One region of the Pseudomonas sp. HR96 genome, then DNA from elsewhere that is predicted to be linked to it. Evidence: predicted binding sites of a transcription regulator. Region 1 holds the regulator's gene; each other region holds the start of a gene.
The links. The regulator FliA, encoded in region 1, starts transcription of late flagellar genes. The targets are predictions, from matches to a motif close to CTAAAGTTTNNNNNNNNNNNGCCGNTAA.
Positions count from the first base shown of each region.

Region 1 (5,309 bases):
ACGGCTGAGGGTGATGGGTTATGCAAGTGAAGCGTTTTTTCGCCGCCGATATGCGTCAGGCCATGAAATTGGTCCGCGACGAGCTGGGCGCCGATGCCGCGATTATCGGTAACCGCCGCATCGCCGGCGGTGTCGAGCTGACGGCTGCGCTGGACTACAAGCTGTCGGCGCTGGCCCCCCGCGTACCCAACATCGAGCTGGAAGATGAACTGCGCAAGACCCAATCGCGTATCGTTTCCGCCCAGGCCGAACTGAGCAACCGCAGCGACAGCGACGGCGCCAACAACCGCCAGCTGTTCGCCGGCCTGCCGTTGACCGCCTCCGAGCCGCTGGTCGAGCCCAATTTCGTCGAGCCGGTGCGCCCCGCCGCAGCTGTGGCCCCTGCGCAGCCCGCGGTCGACCAGCGTCTGTTCGACTCCATGCGTTCGGAGCTCAACGGCCTGCGCGAGCTGCTGGAAGTGCAACTCGGCTCGCTGGCCTGGACCCAGCTGCAAGGCAGCCAGCCGGAGCAGGCCAACCTCTGGCGCCGCCTGCAACGCATCGGCCTGTCCGGCCCACTGTCGCGCGAGCTGCTGAGCCTGACCGGTGAAATTCGTGAACCTCGCCAGGCCTGGCGCATGCTGCTGGCCCACCTGGCGCGGATGATCCATACCCCGGAAGTCGAGCCACTGGAAGAGGGCGGTGTGATTGCCATGGTCGGCCCGGCCGGCATGGGCAAGACCACCACCCTGGCCAAGCTGGCGGCGCGCTACGTACTCAAGTACGGCGCCCAGAGCATCGCCCTGGTGAGCATGGACAGTTTTCGCATCGGCGCCCAGGAGCAACTCAAGACCCTGGGGCGGATCCTCAACGTTTCGGTGACCCAGGTCGACCCGGGCCAGTCGCTCGGCCAGGCATTGGAGCCACTGCTGCGCAAGCGCGTGATCCTGATCGACACTGCCGGCCTGCAGGCCAGCGACCCGGCCCTGCGCATGCAACTGGAAAGCCTGGCCGGGCGCGGCATTCGCGCCCGCAACTACCTGGTACTGGCCACCACCAGCCAGAAGCAGGTGCTGACCGCCGCCTATCACAGCTACAAGCGCTGTGGCCTGGCCGGTTGCATCCTGACCAAATTGGATGAAACGGCGAGTCTCGGCGAAGTGCTGAGCCTGGCCATCAGTACCGAATTGCCAGTGGCCTACCTCACGGACGGCCCGCGCATTCCGGACGATTTGCACCTGCCGCGCCGGCACCAGCTGGTCAGCCGCGCGGTGAACGTGCAAATGCAGGAGGAGCCCAGCGAAGAGGCCATGGCCGATATGTTCGCTGACCTCTACCACAGCCCTGACAAGCGTGTGGGCTGAGGGAGATGGGTGAGATGACGTTCCAAACTACCTACATCGATGGTCTGCATGCCCTGGTTGTCCAGGCGCAGTCGGTCGTGTGGCCTCGGTCTAAGTGACAAGGTAAACAACGAACATGGGCAGCATGCATCCCGTACAGGTGATCGCGGTGACCGGCGGCAAGGGTGGCGTCGGCAAGACTAACGTGTCAGTGAACTTGTCTCTGGCGTTGGCCGAGCTTGGCCGCAGGGTCATGCTTCTGGACGCCGACCTGGGGCTGGCGAACGTCGACGTCCTGCTGGGGCTGACACCCAAACGCACCCTGGCCGACGTGATCGAAGGCCGCTGCGAGCTGCGCGACGTGATGTTGCAAGGCCCCGGCGGGATCCGCATCGTGCCGGCCGCGTCGGGCACCCAGAGCATGGTGCACCTGTCGCCTGCGCAGCACGCCGGATTGATCCAGGCGTTCAGCGACGTCGGCGACAACCTCGACGTGCTGGTGATCGACACGGCCGCCGGTATCGGCGAGTCGGTGGTCAGCTTCGTGCGCGCCGCTCAGGAGGTCCTGCTGGTGGTGTGCGACGAGCCGACCTCGATCACCGACGCCTACGCCCTGATCAAGTTGCTCAATCGGGACTACGGCATGAACCGTTTCCGGGTGCTGGCCAACATGGCCCAGAGCCCGCAGGAAGGTCGCAACCTGTTCGCCAAGCTGACCAAGGTGACCGACCGCTTCCTCGACGTTGCACTGCAGTATGTCGGTGCCGTGCCGTACGACGAGTGCGTACGCAAGGCGGTGCAAAAACAACGCGCGGTGTACGAAGCTTTCCCGCGTTCCAAATGTGCCCTGGCGTTCAAGGCCATTGCCCAGAAGGTCGATACCTGGCCGTTGCCCGCCAACCCGCGGGGGCACCTGGAGTTCTTCGTCGAACGTCTGGTTCAGCAAACTAGCGCAGGGCCCGTATCATGAGCGCGAGCGGATATCGTATGTACAGCAAGGCTTCCCGCGAGTCCCAGCAGTACGAGTTGATCGAGCGCTATGCGCCTCTGGTCAAGCGAATCGCCTATCACCTGCTGGCGCGCCTGCCAGCCAGCGTGCAGGTGGAGGACCTGATCCAGGCCGGCATGATCGGCCTGCTCGAGGTGTCCACCAAGTACGACTCGAGCAAGGGCGCCAGTTTCGAGACCTACGCGGGTATCCGTATCCGTGGCGCGATGCTCGATGAAGTGCGCAAAGGTGACTGGGCACCCCGTTCGGTGCACCGCAATACGCGCATGGTCAGCGACGCGATTCGCGCAATCGAGGCAAAAACTGGCCGCGACGCTAAAGATCACGAGGTTGCTGCCGAACTCAAGTTGAGTCTCGACGATTACTACGGGATCTTGAACGATACCTTGGGCAGCCGGCTGTTCAGTTTCGACGACCTGTTGCAGGACGGCGGCGAACACGAAGGCTTGCATGAAGATGGCGCCAGCGGTTCGCTGGAGCCCTCGCGTGACCTGGAGGACGAACGCTTCCAGGCGGCCCTGGCCGACGCGATCGCCGGCTTGCCGGAGCGCGAGAAGCTGGTCCTGGCGTTGTATTACGACGAGGAGCTGAACCTCAAGGAAATCGGCGAGGTATTGGGGGTCAGCGAGTCGCGTGTCAGCCAGTTGCACAGCCAGTGCGCGGCACGTCTGCGCGGCCGGCTGGGCGAGTGGCGAGCGCGATAGCGGGTAACGGGAATGCCTGACAGCAGTCGCTGGAAGATAAAAATCGGATTTGATTGAACGCCCGCCCAGGGTCTGGGCGAGTCAAGACTGCTTGGAGGTCTAATTGGACAAGAACATGAAAATCCTCATCGTTGACGATTTTTCGACGATGCGGCGGATCATCAAGAACCTGTTGCGTGATCTGGGCTTTACCAACACGTCCGAGGCCGATGATGGCAACACGGCGCTGCCGATGCTGCAAAGCGGTGGGTTCGACTTTTTGGTGACCGACTGGAACATGCCCGGCATGTCCGGCATCGACCTGCTCAAGCAGGTGCGTGCCGATGACCGCCTCAAGCACCTGCCGGTGCTGATGGTGACCGCCGAAGCCAAGCGCGAGCAGATCATCGAAGCCGCCCAGGCCGGCGTCAACGGCTATGTGGTCAAGCCTTTCACCGCTCAGGTGCTGAAAGAAAAAATCGAGAAGATTTTCGAGCGCGTCAACAGCTGATGACCGCCACGGGGGCGCAATGGACCAGAAAAAGAATTCTTTGGGGGACTTCGAGTCGACCCTGAAGAAACATGCCGTCGAACTGGTGGACAGCCTTGAAAAAGGCAAGTTCGGCGACGCGGTGCAGTTGATCCATGAGCTGAACCAGACCCGTGATCGCGGCTTGTATCAGGAAGTCGGCAAGCTGACGCGCGAGTTGCACAGCGCCATCGTCAGCTTCCAGATCGACCCGCACATGCCGCAGGCCGAGGAGGTCTCGCAGATCACCGACGCCACGGAGCGGCTGTCCTATGTCGTGCGGCTGACCGAGAACGCGGCCAACCGGACCATGGACCTGGTGGAGCAGAGCACGCCGGTGATGAACGCGCTGAGCGACGAAGCCCATGCCCTGAGCGTCGACTGGCAGCGCTTCATGCGCCGGGAAATCGGCGCCGAGGAGTTCCGCGAGCTGGCTCGTCGGGTCGACGGCTTCCTGACGCGCAGCGAGCAGGGCAACCGCGAGGTGGGCAGCCACCTCAACGACATCCTGCTGGCCCAGGACTACCAGGACCTGACCGGGCAGGTGATCAAGCGCGTTACGCAATTGGTCACGGAAGTGGAAAGCAACCTGCTCAAACTGGTGTTGATGGCCAGCCAGGTGGACCGCTTCGCGGGCATCGAACACGACCATCAGCAGCTTCGCGATGAAAAAGATCACGAAATACATCCTGCCAGGGGTGAAGGTCCGCAGATTCATGCCGATAAACGTGAAGACGTTGTATCCGGTCAAGACGATGTCGACGATCTGCTGTCCAGCCTGGGCTTCTAAGCAACACCCAGGCTCGTGATTACTTCATTCCAGGGAGCACCCATATGAGCTTCGGCGCCGACGAAGAAATCCTCCAGGATTTCCTGGTAGAGGCCGGCGAAATTCTCGAGCAGCTGTCCGAACAACTGGTCGAGCTTGAGAGCCGGCCAGATGATGCGGATTTGCTCAATGCAATTTTTCGCGGTTTTCACACTGTAAAAGGCGGTGCCGGGTTTCTCCAGCTCAACGAGCTGGTGGAGTGCTGCCACATTGCCGAGAACGTCTTCGACATCCTGCGCAAGGGTGAACGTCGCGTCGACTCTGAGTTGATGGACGTGGTGCTCGAGGCACTGGATGCCGTCAACGGCATGTTCAGCGAGGTGCGCGAGCGCACCGACATCACCCCAGCCTCGCCCCAGCTGCTCGAAGCCTTGGCGCGCCTGGCCGAACCTGCCGGTGCCGAGCCTGCGCCAGCCGTGGCGGCACCCGCGCCGGCGGCTGCGGCCAGCGCTGCGCCTGCCGGCGCAGCCGATGAAATCACCGACTTCGAATTCGAAGCGCTGCTCGACTCGCTCAACAACGTCCACGAAGCGCCTGCCCCGGCGGCGCCGCCAGCGTCTGTCAGCGCTGCGCCTGTTGCACCGGCCGCGTCCGGCAGCGACGAGATCACCGACGACGAGTTCGAGAACCTGCTCGACCAGTTGCATGGCAAAGGCCAGTTCGCTGCCCCTGCAGCGGCTGCGCCGGCCAGGCCGGCGGCGGGCAGCGACGAAATCACCGATGATGAATTCGAGAACCTGCTCGATCAGTTGCATGGCAAGGGCTCCTTCGCCGTCGACAACCTTCCCGGCGCTGCGCCTGCGGCCAGCACCGAGCCGAGCACCACCGGCACCCAGGCGCCGGTCAAGGCCGGTGAGTTGATCACCGACGACGAGTTCGAGAACCTGCTCGACGAACTGCACGGCAAAGGCAAGTTCAGCGAAGTGCCGCCGGCCGC
Region 1 covers NZ_CP139141.1:1,748,175-1,753,483, forward strand. Annotated here, with positions in the region: gene flhA (flagellar biosynthesis protein FlhA) at 1-8, shown strand, start outside; gene flhF (flagellar biosynthesis protein FlhF) at 21-1,343, shown strand; gene fleN (flagellar synthesis regulator FleN) at 1,459-2,292, shown strand; gene fliA (RNA polymerase sigma factor FliA) at 2,286-3,035, shown strand; gene SFA35_RS08235 (chemotaxis response regulator CheY) at 3,151-3,525, shown strand; gene SFA35_RS08240 (protein phosphatase CheZ) at 3,545-4,333, shown strand; gene SFA35_RS08245 (chemotaxis protein CheA) at 4,378-5,309, shown strand, end outside.

Region 2 (5,309 bases), 980 kb from region 1:
GCAGCCTGCCCGGGCTTGCGCAGGTGCAGGCCTTCGAGACCCTTGGGGTGCAGGAGCAGGGCGCCAGCGGTAACCCGTTCGATCTGCGTATCAATGACGCCCAGCGCGCCTTGCTCAATGCCTGCTACAGCGCCTTGCTGACCCGCGACTCCCGGTTTCGCCAGCTGATCGCGGCGCTGCGCCTGCAAGCCTTTGCCCTCAAGCGCCTGGATCGCGACCACCCCGAAGTGCGCAAACGCATGACGGTCACCGCACTGGCCGCCGGGCGTGATGAAGAGCTGTGCGACCTATTGGAAGATCAGTGGTACCACGCCGGGGTCTGGCCCATCGAAGGCATCGAGCCGCAGCGCAAGGCCGTCACCATCAACGGCGGTACCTTTCATTGCCACGGCTACATCGCCGAGCTCGACGCCTGGGTCGTGCTGGGGGTGGACCCCAGTGCCGACGCGGATATGACACGTAAGGGGGCCAGGCTGCCAGTCCGTGCGGAGTGGGCGGTCAAGCGCACCCTGTTTCAAGCTTTCTGCGATAAACCCTTGATATGGTTGGATACTTATCAGCAGGGTCAGCGCCTCTGGGGCGCCCTGGCCGGCAGTTCGGTGGCCGGTCCCGGTTTCGATTATCAGGTCAAGGGCGATACCGCCGCAGCGCCGTTGCTGGACGCTTTCGCGGCCACCGCCGGCTTTATCGAAAACCTCGGCCTGGACGTCAGCGCCGCGATCGGAGCCATGGACCACGCGCTGCTCGGTGATGACAGTGGCTTCCTGCAGGCGCTGGCGCTGTTCTGGCCGACCTTCAACGACTTCCTGCACCAGCAGCCGCCGCCGGTCATGACCTACAACGCCATGTTCGCCACCCTGGGCGAGCAGGCGCCGGAAAATCTGGCGTTGGTGCCCGATTCGCTGCTGCAAGGCATGACCCATCTGATGGTCGACGAATTCCAGGACATCTCCCCGCAAATCGTCGGCTGGGTGCGCGCTTGCCTGACGGAAGTGCGTCGCCGCGCGGTGCAGCGGCCGGCGGCGACGTCGTTGTTATGTGTCGGTGATGATTGGCAGTCGATCTATGGCTGGCGGGGCAGCGCCGCGCATTATTTTCTCGCGTTCGATCGTGAGTTCCCCGCAAGCAAAACCACCCGCGTGCTGCTCAGCGACAACTATCGCAGTCACCAGCACATCATCGACGCCGCCGAGCATCTGGTGCAGCCGGTGCGTTCGTTGCCAGGCAAGCGGGGCAAGGCCCGTGAGGGCCTGCCGACAATTGCGGTGCAGGTGTTCGAACGCAATGATCGGCAGTTGGCACAGCAGGTACGAGCGCACCATGAAGCAGGCGATTCGATCTTGATATTGTTTCGAAAATCCTCAGATAAATCACTGATCTATAACGAATTATCAAATCTACTTAAAGTGGATTATAGCAGTGGCGAACGGCGCATTCGCCTGCTCACCTACCACAGTGCCAAGGGCCTGCAGGCCGATGCGGTCTTTCTGGTGGGCGACTGCCGCTATGCCAGTGAGCCGCCGTATCGCAATGAAGTGTATCGCCTGGCCGGGTTTGCCGAGCCGGGGCAGGCTGACGCCTACGATGCGGCCCAGCGAGAGGAAATCCTGCGGCTGGCCTATGTGGCGGTCACCCGCGCCGTGCGCCATTGTTATTGGTATGTGGAACCCGCCCGTGGGGAAACGGCCGCTGTCGCCCGGGCCAGTGACAGGGTCGCGGGCAACAAGCCGTGGTTCGAGGATAGGCGCGGGGCGCAGTGAGTCGGGCCTAGCCGACTTCGCACAAGGTCCGTGGGGGTTCGAACGCTTCAAGTTCGGCCTCGACCGCCTCGATGATGCGTTCGACATCGGCTGCGTTCATCACGCTGGCGCAGGGCAGGCCGGCAATCGCGATGCGCGTCTCGCCGGTGGCGCGGTCGAACAGGCGCGCGACCATACTGGTGGGTGTGTCCATGCTGCCCTCGAAGCCGAGGGGGTGAAAGTGCCAGCGCATCACCTGGCAGGCGTTGGGAAAGGTCATCTTGTTCATGGTGCCCACCTTGAAGAAGAGCGGCCTGTGGCAGCCGCTGGCAGGAAAGACCAGAGCGTGAACTCATACGTGCAGTGCAATTAAACCTAGCATTGGTGCGCGACAAAGTTGTGAATATTTTGCCCCTTCCATCAACTATTCCCGGGTTTGTTGATGACGATCACGTTTGCGCCGACCGGTGGCATTTTTTATACGCATCAGTGGCAAGTGCCACTATTTTGATACTTTGCCACACAAGCGATGAACTTCAGTGGCTCAGCCCGGGTACCTCGGTAACAACCTTATTTATTTGCTGCAAGCCCTTCATTTGCTGGAGATATGGCCGATAGACCGGTAACCGCAGGAAGCGACAATCAGATTCTCCTCCCTTACAAGAGCAATCGGCCATGTCCTTCAGATCGCTGAATATCGCGCCTCGTGCCTTCCTCGGATTTGCCTTTATCGCCTTGCTGGTCGTTGCCCTCGGGGTATTCGCTTCCAGTCGCATGGCCATCATTCGCCAGGCGTCCATCGACATGACCAGCAATCAGCTGCCAAGTCTCGAGTACCTGGGCAACATGACCGAAGACGTGCTGCGCCTGCGCATCGTCTCCTTCCGCGTGCTGGTCAATCGCGAGCCGGCGGCCTTGAGCGACAGTGAACGGCGCATTGCCGAGCTGGTGGGCAAGCTGCGTCAGGCCCAGGGCAGCTATGCCGCATTGCCTGCCGATGCCGACGAGGCCGCACTGTACAAGACCTTCACGGTGACCCAGGAGGCCTACCTGCAGGCCCAGAACGACATGCTGGCGTTGTCCCGCGAGAACAAGCTGGAGCCCATGCGCGAGCTGATCAACACGCGGATCAAGGGCGGCACCGACCAGATGGGCGAGCAGCTCAACGGCCTGGTGGCGATCAACAAAGCCGGCGCCCTGGCCGCCGACCGTGCGGCAGCCGCGCGCTACGAACAAGCCAACTGGACGGTCATCGGCGTGGCGCTGTTCGCCTGCCTGGCCACGGTGCTGCTGGCCTGGCTGCTGACCCGCAGCATCGTCGCACCGCTGCAGCAGGCGCTGGCCGCCGCGCAGCGGATCGCCGGGGGCGACCTCAGCCAGGCCATCCCGGTCGACGGCGGCGACGAGCCGGCCCGGCTGCTCGGCGCGTTGGCCGAGATGCAGACCAGCCTGCGCCAGACCATCGAACGCATTTCCGGCTCGGCAACTCAACTGGCGTCCGCCTCGACCCAGTTGTCGGCGGTCACCGAGGAGGCCTCCCGCGGCCTGCTTCAGCAGAACAACGAGATCGAGCAGGCGGCCACTGCCGTCAACCAGATGACCAGCGCGGTGGAGGAGGTGGCGCGCAACGCCGTGTCCACCTCCGAGGCGTCCCAGGACTCCAGCCGCGTCGCCCAGCAGGGCCGCGACCGGGTCGGCGAAACGGTCAGTGCCATCCAGGCCATGACCGGCGACCTGGGCCACACCGCGACCTTGCTGCAAGGCCTTGCCGTGCAGGGCCGCGACATCGGCAAGGTGTTGGACGTGATCCGCGCGATCGCCGAACAGACCAACCTGCTGGCCCTCAATGCCGCGATCGAAGCGGCCCGTGCCGGTGAAGCCGGGCGCGGCTTCGCCGTGGTGGCTGATGAAGTGCGCGCCCTGGCGCACCGCACTCAGCAGTCGACCCGGGAAATCGAACAGATGGTCGCCGGCATCCAGCAGGGCACTGGCGAAGCGGTGAGCTCGATGCAGTCCAGCAGCGAGCGCGGGCAGACCACCTTGCAGCTGGCCCAGGCCGCTGGCGGTGCCCTGCAGCAGATCACCGAGTCGATCGGCATGATCAACGAACGCAACCTGGTGATCGCCAGTGCCTCGGAAGAGCAGGCCCAGGTCGCCCGCGAGGTCGACCGCAACCTGGTCAACATCCGCGACCTGGCCAGCCAGTCGGCTGCCGGCGCGCACCAGACCAGCGCTGCCACCCACGAGCTGTCGCGCCTGGCCGTGGACCTCAACAACCTGGTGGCCCGTTTCGTGATTTGACCTGCCGGCGCAAGGTGTTAGGGTCGTGGTTTGACGCGTATCGACAGGGAGCCACGCATGCGCTTTTCGACCTTGACCCAACGCATTGCCGGTGACGGCGCCGATGCCTGGAAGATCCACTACCGGGCGCTGCAGATGCTCGAAGCCGGCCGCGACGTGCTGCTGCTGTCGGTGGGCGACCCGGATTTCGACACCCCGGCGCCCATCGTCGACGCTGCCGTCGCCAGCCTGCGCGCCGGGCACACCCACTACGCCGCCGTGCGCGGCAACTTGTCGCTGCGCCAGGCGATCGCCGAGCAACACAGCCGGCGCAGCGATCGGCCGGTGGACGCCGATGCCGTGGTGGTGCTGGCCGGCGCCCAGTGCGCGGTGTTCTGCGTGGCCCAGTGCGTGCTCGAGCCGGGCGACGAGGTGCTGGTGCCCGAACCCATGTACGTGACCTACGAGGCGGTGTTCGGTGCCTGCGGGGCGCGTGTGGTGCCAGTGCCGGTGCGCCCGGAAGACGGGTTTCGCGTGGCCCCGGCCGAAGTGGCGGCGCGCATTACCGGCAAGACCCGCGCGCTGATGATCAACAGCCCGCACAATCCTACCGGCGCTGCCCTTGACCTGGCCATCTGGCAGGGCCTGGCCGAGCTGTGCGTGGCCCATGACCTGTGGCTGATCAGCGATGAGGTGTACAGCGAGTTGCTGTTCGAAGGCCGGCACATCAGCCCGGCCAGCCTGCCGGGCATGGCCGAGCGCACGGCGACGATCAATTCGCTGTCCAAATCCCACGCCATGACTGGCTGGCGCGTGGGTTGGGTGATCGGCTCCCGTGAATTGGCCGCGCACCTGAGCCACCTGGCGCTGTGCATGCTCTATGGCCTGCCGGGGTTCATCCAGGACGCCGCCGAGGTGGCGTTGCGCAATGAGCTGACGCAAGTGGCGCAGATGCGCGAGATCTACCGCGAACGCCGCGACCGGGTCTGCGCCGCACTGCAGGATTGCCCGGGGGCGCGGGCGCTCAAGCCTGACGGCGGCATGTTCGTGATGGTCGACATTCGCGCCACGGGTCTGAGCGCCCAGGCCTTCGCCGACCGCCTGCTGGACGAGCAGGGGGTGTCGGTGCTCGCCGGCGAGGCGTTCGGCCCGAGTGCGGCCGGGCACATCCGGCTGGGCCTGGTGCTGGACGCAGACCTCCTGGAGGAGGCGTGCCGGCGGATAGCGGCCTGTGCCGCGCCGCTGGCGGGGGCTCGGGGCTTGTCTTGAGAGTCAATCACGGCCGCCAAC
Region 2 covers NZ_CP139141.1:2,729,189-2,734,497, forward strand. Annotated here, with positions in the region: gene SFA35_RS12290 (UvrD-helicase domain-containing protein) at 1-1,760, shown strand, start outside; gene SFA35_RS12295 (DUF1652 domain-containing protein) at 1,768-2,028, opposite strand; gene SFA35_RS12300 (methyl-accepting chemotaxis protein) at 2,415-4,040, shown strand; gene SFA35_RS12305 (pyridoxal phosphate-dependent aminotransferase) at 4,098-5,288, shown strand.
Region 2: SFA35_RS12300 (methyl-accepting chemotaxis protein) is a predicted target of FliA. The motif match lies at 2,330-2,357, and genes of this name have one in related genera.

Region 3 (5,309 bases), 910 kb from region 1:
CATGCGACTCAACCATTCGGACGCTCCGCCATGTTCAACGCCTCTCTCAAAAAAGCAAACAAAGAGCTTGAGCGCCGCCTGGCGCAGCTGGAACAGGTACGGCTGTCTCTGGAAGACGAGATGATCAGCCTGATTCTCACCCCCAACGGCACCATCGAGTCGGTCAACGGGTTGTTCGAGAGTGAAGTCGGTTACAAGGCCAGCGACGTGGTCGGCCGGCGTTTCAGCGAGCTGGCCCCGGCCGATGTCGCCAGCGACCCGCACCAGGTGCGCGCGCTGAGCGCCATCCGCGAAGGCAAGGCCTTTTGCGGCGCCCTGCGCCTGTCGCACCGCAACGGCTCCCATGTGTGGCTGCGGACCATGGTGGTGCCGTTCATGGACGAGAGCGGCAAGGTCGAGCAGATCACCCTGTACTCCAGCAACCTGACCCGCACCATCGAGACCTCCCGCGAGAACGAGAACCTGGTCAAGGGCCTGCTGCGCTCCACGGCGGTGATCGAGTTCAACCTGGACGGCAAGGTGATCACCGCCAACGAGATGTTCCTCGGCGCCATGGGTTACTCGGTGGGGCAGATCAAGGGCCAGCATCACCGCATGTTCTGCACCTCCGAAGAGACTTCTTCGGACGCCTACAACCGGTTCTGGGAGCGCCTGCGTCGCGGTGAATACGTTGCTGGGCGTTTCGAGCGCGTCAACAGCAGCGGCCAGCCGGTGTGGCTGGAGGCCACCTACAACCCGATCATCGACGCCAACGGCAAGCTGTGCAAAGTGGTGAAGTTCGCCACGGTGATCACCGACCAGATCAACCAGGAGCGCTCGGTGTCGGAAGCGGCGAGCATCGCCTATGACACCTCGGTGCAGACCGACAGCCGCGCCCAGGCCGGCCGCGATGTGATTCAGCAGACGGTGGGCGTGTTGCAGCGCCTGGGCGAGTCGATGCAGGAGGCGACCGAGGGCATCGAGGCGCTGGACAAGCAGAGCCAGACCATCGGCACCATCGTCAAGACCATCAGCGGCATCGCCGAGCAGACCAACCTGCTGGCGCTGAACGCGGCCATCGAGGCGGCGCGGGCCGGTGAGCAGGGGCGCGGCTTTGCGGTGGTGGCCGACGAGGTCAGGCAACTGGCGTCGCGCACCAGCCTGGCGACCCAGGAGATCGTCAACGTGGTGCGCCAGAACCAGGAGCTGGCTTCCACGGCGGTGGGGATCATTGGCTCGAACAAGGAGCAGGCGATCCAGGCGCTTGAACTGGCCAGTGATGCCGACAATGTGATTCAGGACATGCAGCATCGGGCGCAGACAGTGGTGTCGGCGGTCAGCCGGTTTGCCGGGGCTATTTCCAAGTAGGCTTTTGGCCGAAGATCAAACCGGCCTCTCGGGGGCTGTGCCCCTCCCACTTCAGCTGAGCACGATGTAATCGCTGCGCACCTGCACGCCGGCGTGTGCGCCTTGCACTAGTTGCACGTAGCGGCCGCCGACCTGGTCGATCGGGATGCAGTCGTCCACGTCCAGCAAGGCGTCCAGGTGGCCCTGCTGCCAGCCTCTGCGCATGCCCGCGCGCGCCTGGGCCTTGGCTTCCGTCTTGTTGCGGGCCACCACCAGTTCGTAGCGGTGGGCTTCGCCGAACGCGCCCGGCTCGTAACCGCCGAGGTTGATGAAATACAGCCTGGGCTCGTCGGGGCCCGGCGCCAGGTCGCTCATCCGCACCTGCCAGCCCGCCACCCCGTCCACCGCCATCCAGGCGTCGATGTGCACGCCCTTGGCGCTGCCGAACCAGGCTTCGCGCAGCTGCGGGTAGGCCTGGTCCAAGCGCTCGGCCAGGACGAACACCACGTCGTGCACCTCGATGTTGGCCCTGGGGTGCTTGCCGCCCAGCATCACTACAAACAGCATTGGCGCGCCCTCGGGGTTGGCCTTTCGTCGGATATTCATGGCGCGCAAATATTTGGCGTCAATGTTTTCACGGGTTGCGCCGCACATGACTAAAAATTCATTTTCGGCCCGTAGATTAAAAATCGGCATCGTTCTACGGTGATGTCACATTGACATGAAGTCGATGCCACGCCTTGCTCCGCGTGGCTCCCCCAAATCGGCCGGATGGTGACCCCACATGTTCAGAAACATCAAACTCGCTTCGCGCGCCCTGCTCAGCTTCGGCATCATCAGCTTGCTGCTGTTTGCCTTGGGCCTGCTGTCCTTGTCCAAACTGGCCCAGGTGCACACCGCCGCAAACGACCTGCAAACCGACTGGCTGCCGAGCATCGAGCAGGGTAACAAGATTCAGTCCGACACCTACAAATTGCGCCTGGCCGGCCTGCACATGGCCACCGAAGGCGCCAACGCGCAAGCGCAGAACATTGCCATGCTCAACACCTTGCAGGCGGCCTTGAAGAAGGACCTGGCCGACTATGCGGCGCTGGTCTCCAGCCCCGAGGAAAAACAGCGTTACGAAACCGTGCTGGCCAATGCCGCCGCCTACCAGACCCAGATGGCCACGCTGATCGTCAACGCCGCCGGGCAGACCTCCGAGCAGCAGGTCAGCTTCGTCAACAACATTACCCTGCCCCTGGCCACCACCCTGCAAGGCTCCATCGACGAACTGGTGGCCATCAACGACCAGGGCGCCCAGGCCTCGGGCGTCGCCGCCGACGCGCAATACCAGAACGGTTTTAACCTGACCCTGGTGATCGTCATCATCGCCGTGCTCGGCGCCGTGCTGATCGCCATCCTGTTCACCCGCAGCATCACCGCCCCGGTGCGCCAGCTGCTCGATGCCACCGGCAAGATCGCCGAAGGCAACCTGCGCGACGAGGTGCAGATCAACGGCAGCGACGAGATTACCCAGCTGCAGACCTCCACCGCGCACATGCAGGCCAGCCTCAAGGGCACGCTGCAGCATATCGCCGACTCGTCGCGGCAACTGGCGGCGGCGGCCGAGCAGATGGCGGCGATCACCCGTGAATCGAACGCCGGCATCCAGCAGCAGAACCTGGAAACCGACCAGGCCGCCACGGCGGTCAACGAAATGACCGCCGCGGTGGAGGAAGTGGCGCGCAACGCCGTACAGGCTTCGCAGTCCACCCAGGCCTCGGAGCAGTCGGCGGCGCTGGGCCAGGACCGGGTGCGCGAGACCATCGATTCGATCCAGAAGCTCAGCGCCAGCGTCAGCCAGACCGGCGCCGACATCGAAGGTTTGGCCGGGCAGACCCGCGACATCAGCAAGGTGCTCGACGTGATTCGCGGCATCGCCGAACAGACCAACCTGCTGGCGCTCAACGCGGCCATCGAGGCGGCGCGGGCGGGCGAACAGGGCCGCGGCTTTGCCGTGGTGGCCGACGAGGTGCGCGCGCTCGCCCACCGCACCCAGAGCTCGACCCTGGAAATCGAGCAGATGATCAAGACCATTCAGGTCGGCGCCACCCAGGCGGTGAACTCGATGCACCGCAGCAACGGCGAGGCCACCCAGACCCTGACCGTGGCCCATGAGGCGGGCGCTGCCATCGGCGCGATCGCGTCGGCGGTGACCACCATCAGCCAGATGAACCTGTTGATTGCCTCGGCTTCCGAAGAACAGGCCCAGGTGGCGCGTTCGGTGGACCAGAACCTGGTGAGCATCAAGGACCTGGCGGTGCAGAGCGCCAGCGGCGCGCAGCAGACGGCCGAGGCCAGTGGCGAGCTGTCACGCCTGGCCACGGACCTGAGCAAGCTGGTGGGGCGTTTTTCGATCTAGCGGCCCCTAGGCAAAGGGTCAGTCGGCGTTGTGCACCGAGACCCGATTGCGGCCGCCCTTCTTCGACGCGTACAGCGCCTGGTCGGCCCACTCGATCAGCTCCTTGTATTCCTTGGCGGGGCTGTCCAGGTCGGCCACGCCGAGGCTGATGGTGAACGGCACCCTGGCGCCTTCGTGGAACACTTCTTCGGCCTCGATGGCCACCCGCAGGCGCTCGGCCAGAATGGCGCCGCCGGCCTTGTCGGTGCCCGGCAGCAGGATGGCGAACTCTTCGCCGCCGTAGCGGCCGACGATGTCGGCATCGCGCACCAGCGCCTTGGCCACGGCGGCCACGCGCTGAATCACCACGTCGCCCACCGGGTGGCCATAGGTGTCGTTGACCCGCTTGAAGTGGTCGATGTCGAACATGATCAGCGCCGCCGCATGGCCGTAGCGGCTGTGGCGGGCGAACTCCAGTTTCAGCGACTCTTCCCAGTGCCCGCGGTTGTACAGGCCGGTCAGGCGATCGGTGGCGGAGAGCTGCTGCAACTGCAGGTTGCTGTTCTGCAACTGGCGGCGGTTGACCGCCACTTCGGTCACGTCGTAGATCACCACGCAGATATGCCCGACCTCGCCGTTGATCGAGCGCAGCGGCAGGAAGGTGGTGTTCTGGTACATGTAGTCTTCTTCGGCGGTGATCGGCTGGTAGTTGGCAAAGCGCACCAGATACGGCCGCTGTTCCCACACGGTGAATGCCGGGGTGCCGAGGGTCACGACACTTTCCACCTTCTTGCGAAACCAGCCCTGGTTCACTTCCGGGAACAGGCTGAAGAACGTCTGGCTGATCGCGTCGCGCGGTTGTACCCCGGAGCGGTTTTCCATGAAGGAATTCCACACTTGCACGCGGTATTGACGGTCCAGTACCACCACGCCGACATCGATGCTCTGGGTAATGGCCAGCAACCAGTGCAACTCGTTTATTTCAATCTGCGCGGACATGGTCAATTCATCACATAGGCGAGTTTGTTGCGCAGCAGTTGCACCGAGTCTTCGGTGAACAACAGCAACAAGTCGAAGTGGATGCCATGGCCTTCCAGCGCGTAGCTGATTTCCACGGCGAGGGTGGGTTTCCAGCGCGGCTGATTGCGCCGCACCAGTTCGTCGATCGGCCCTTGGGAGCCGAGGCGGTGCGGGTGGTTCTGGGCAAACTGCACGTCGACCTGCTCGGCGATGCCGCTCAGGCACGCACCGACCAGCAGCGAGGACAGGTCCAGGAGCATTTCGCTGTCGGAATACTCCAGCGCCAGGTCGCGCAGCATCAGGCGGCTGAGGTCGGCGGCGTCGCAGTCGTGAAAGATCAGCAGCGCTTCCCCGGCGATGCCGCTGCCGATGAAGCCCTGGCACACCGCCGTCAGTTGCGGGTTGGCATGGGCGTCGACCAGGGCCATCTGCAGCTCGCCCACCGTGAGGGTGTTGACGTTGGGCACCGGCAACTCGACGAACACGTCCAGCACCCGCGCCATCAGGGCGGCGGCGCGGCCCATGGCGACGTTGACGATTTCGCGCATGGCTTCGGTGAAACTGATGCTGGCCTCTTGTG
Region 3 covers NZ_CP139141.1:842,022-847,330, reverse strand. Annotated here, with positions in the region: partial or broken gene SFA35_RS26640 (PAS domain-containing protein) at 31-756, shown strand; gene SFA35_RS26635 (methyl-accepting chemotaxis protein) at 937-1,347, shown strand; gene SFA35_RS03985 (DUF1543 domain-containing protein) at 1,399-1,893, opposite strand; gene SFA35_RS03980 (methyl-accepting chemotaxis protein) at 2,111-3,730, shown strand; gene SFA35_RS03975 (diguanylate cyclase) at 3,749-4,708, opposite strand; gene SFA35_RS03970 (response regulator) at 4,711-5,309, opposite strand, start outside.
Region 3: SFA35_RS03980 (methyl-accepting chemotaxis protein) is a predicted target of FliA. The motif match lies at 1,952-1,979, and genes of this name have one in related genera.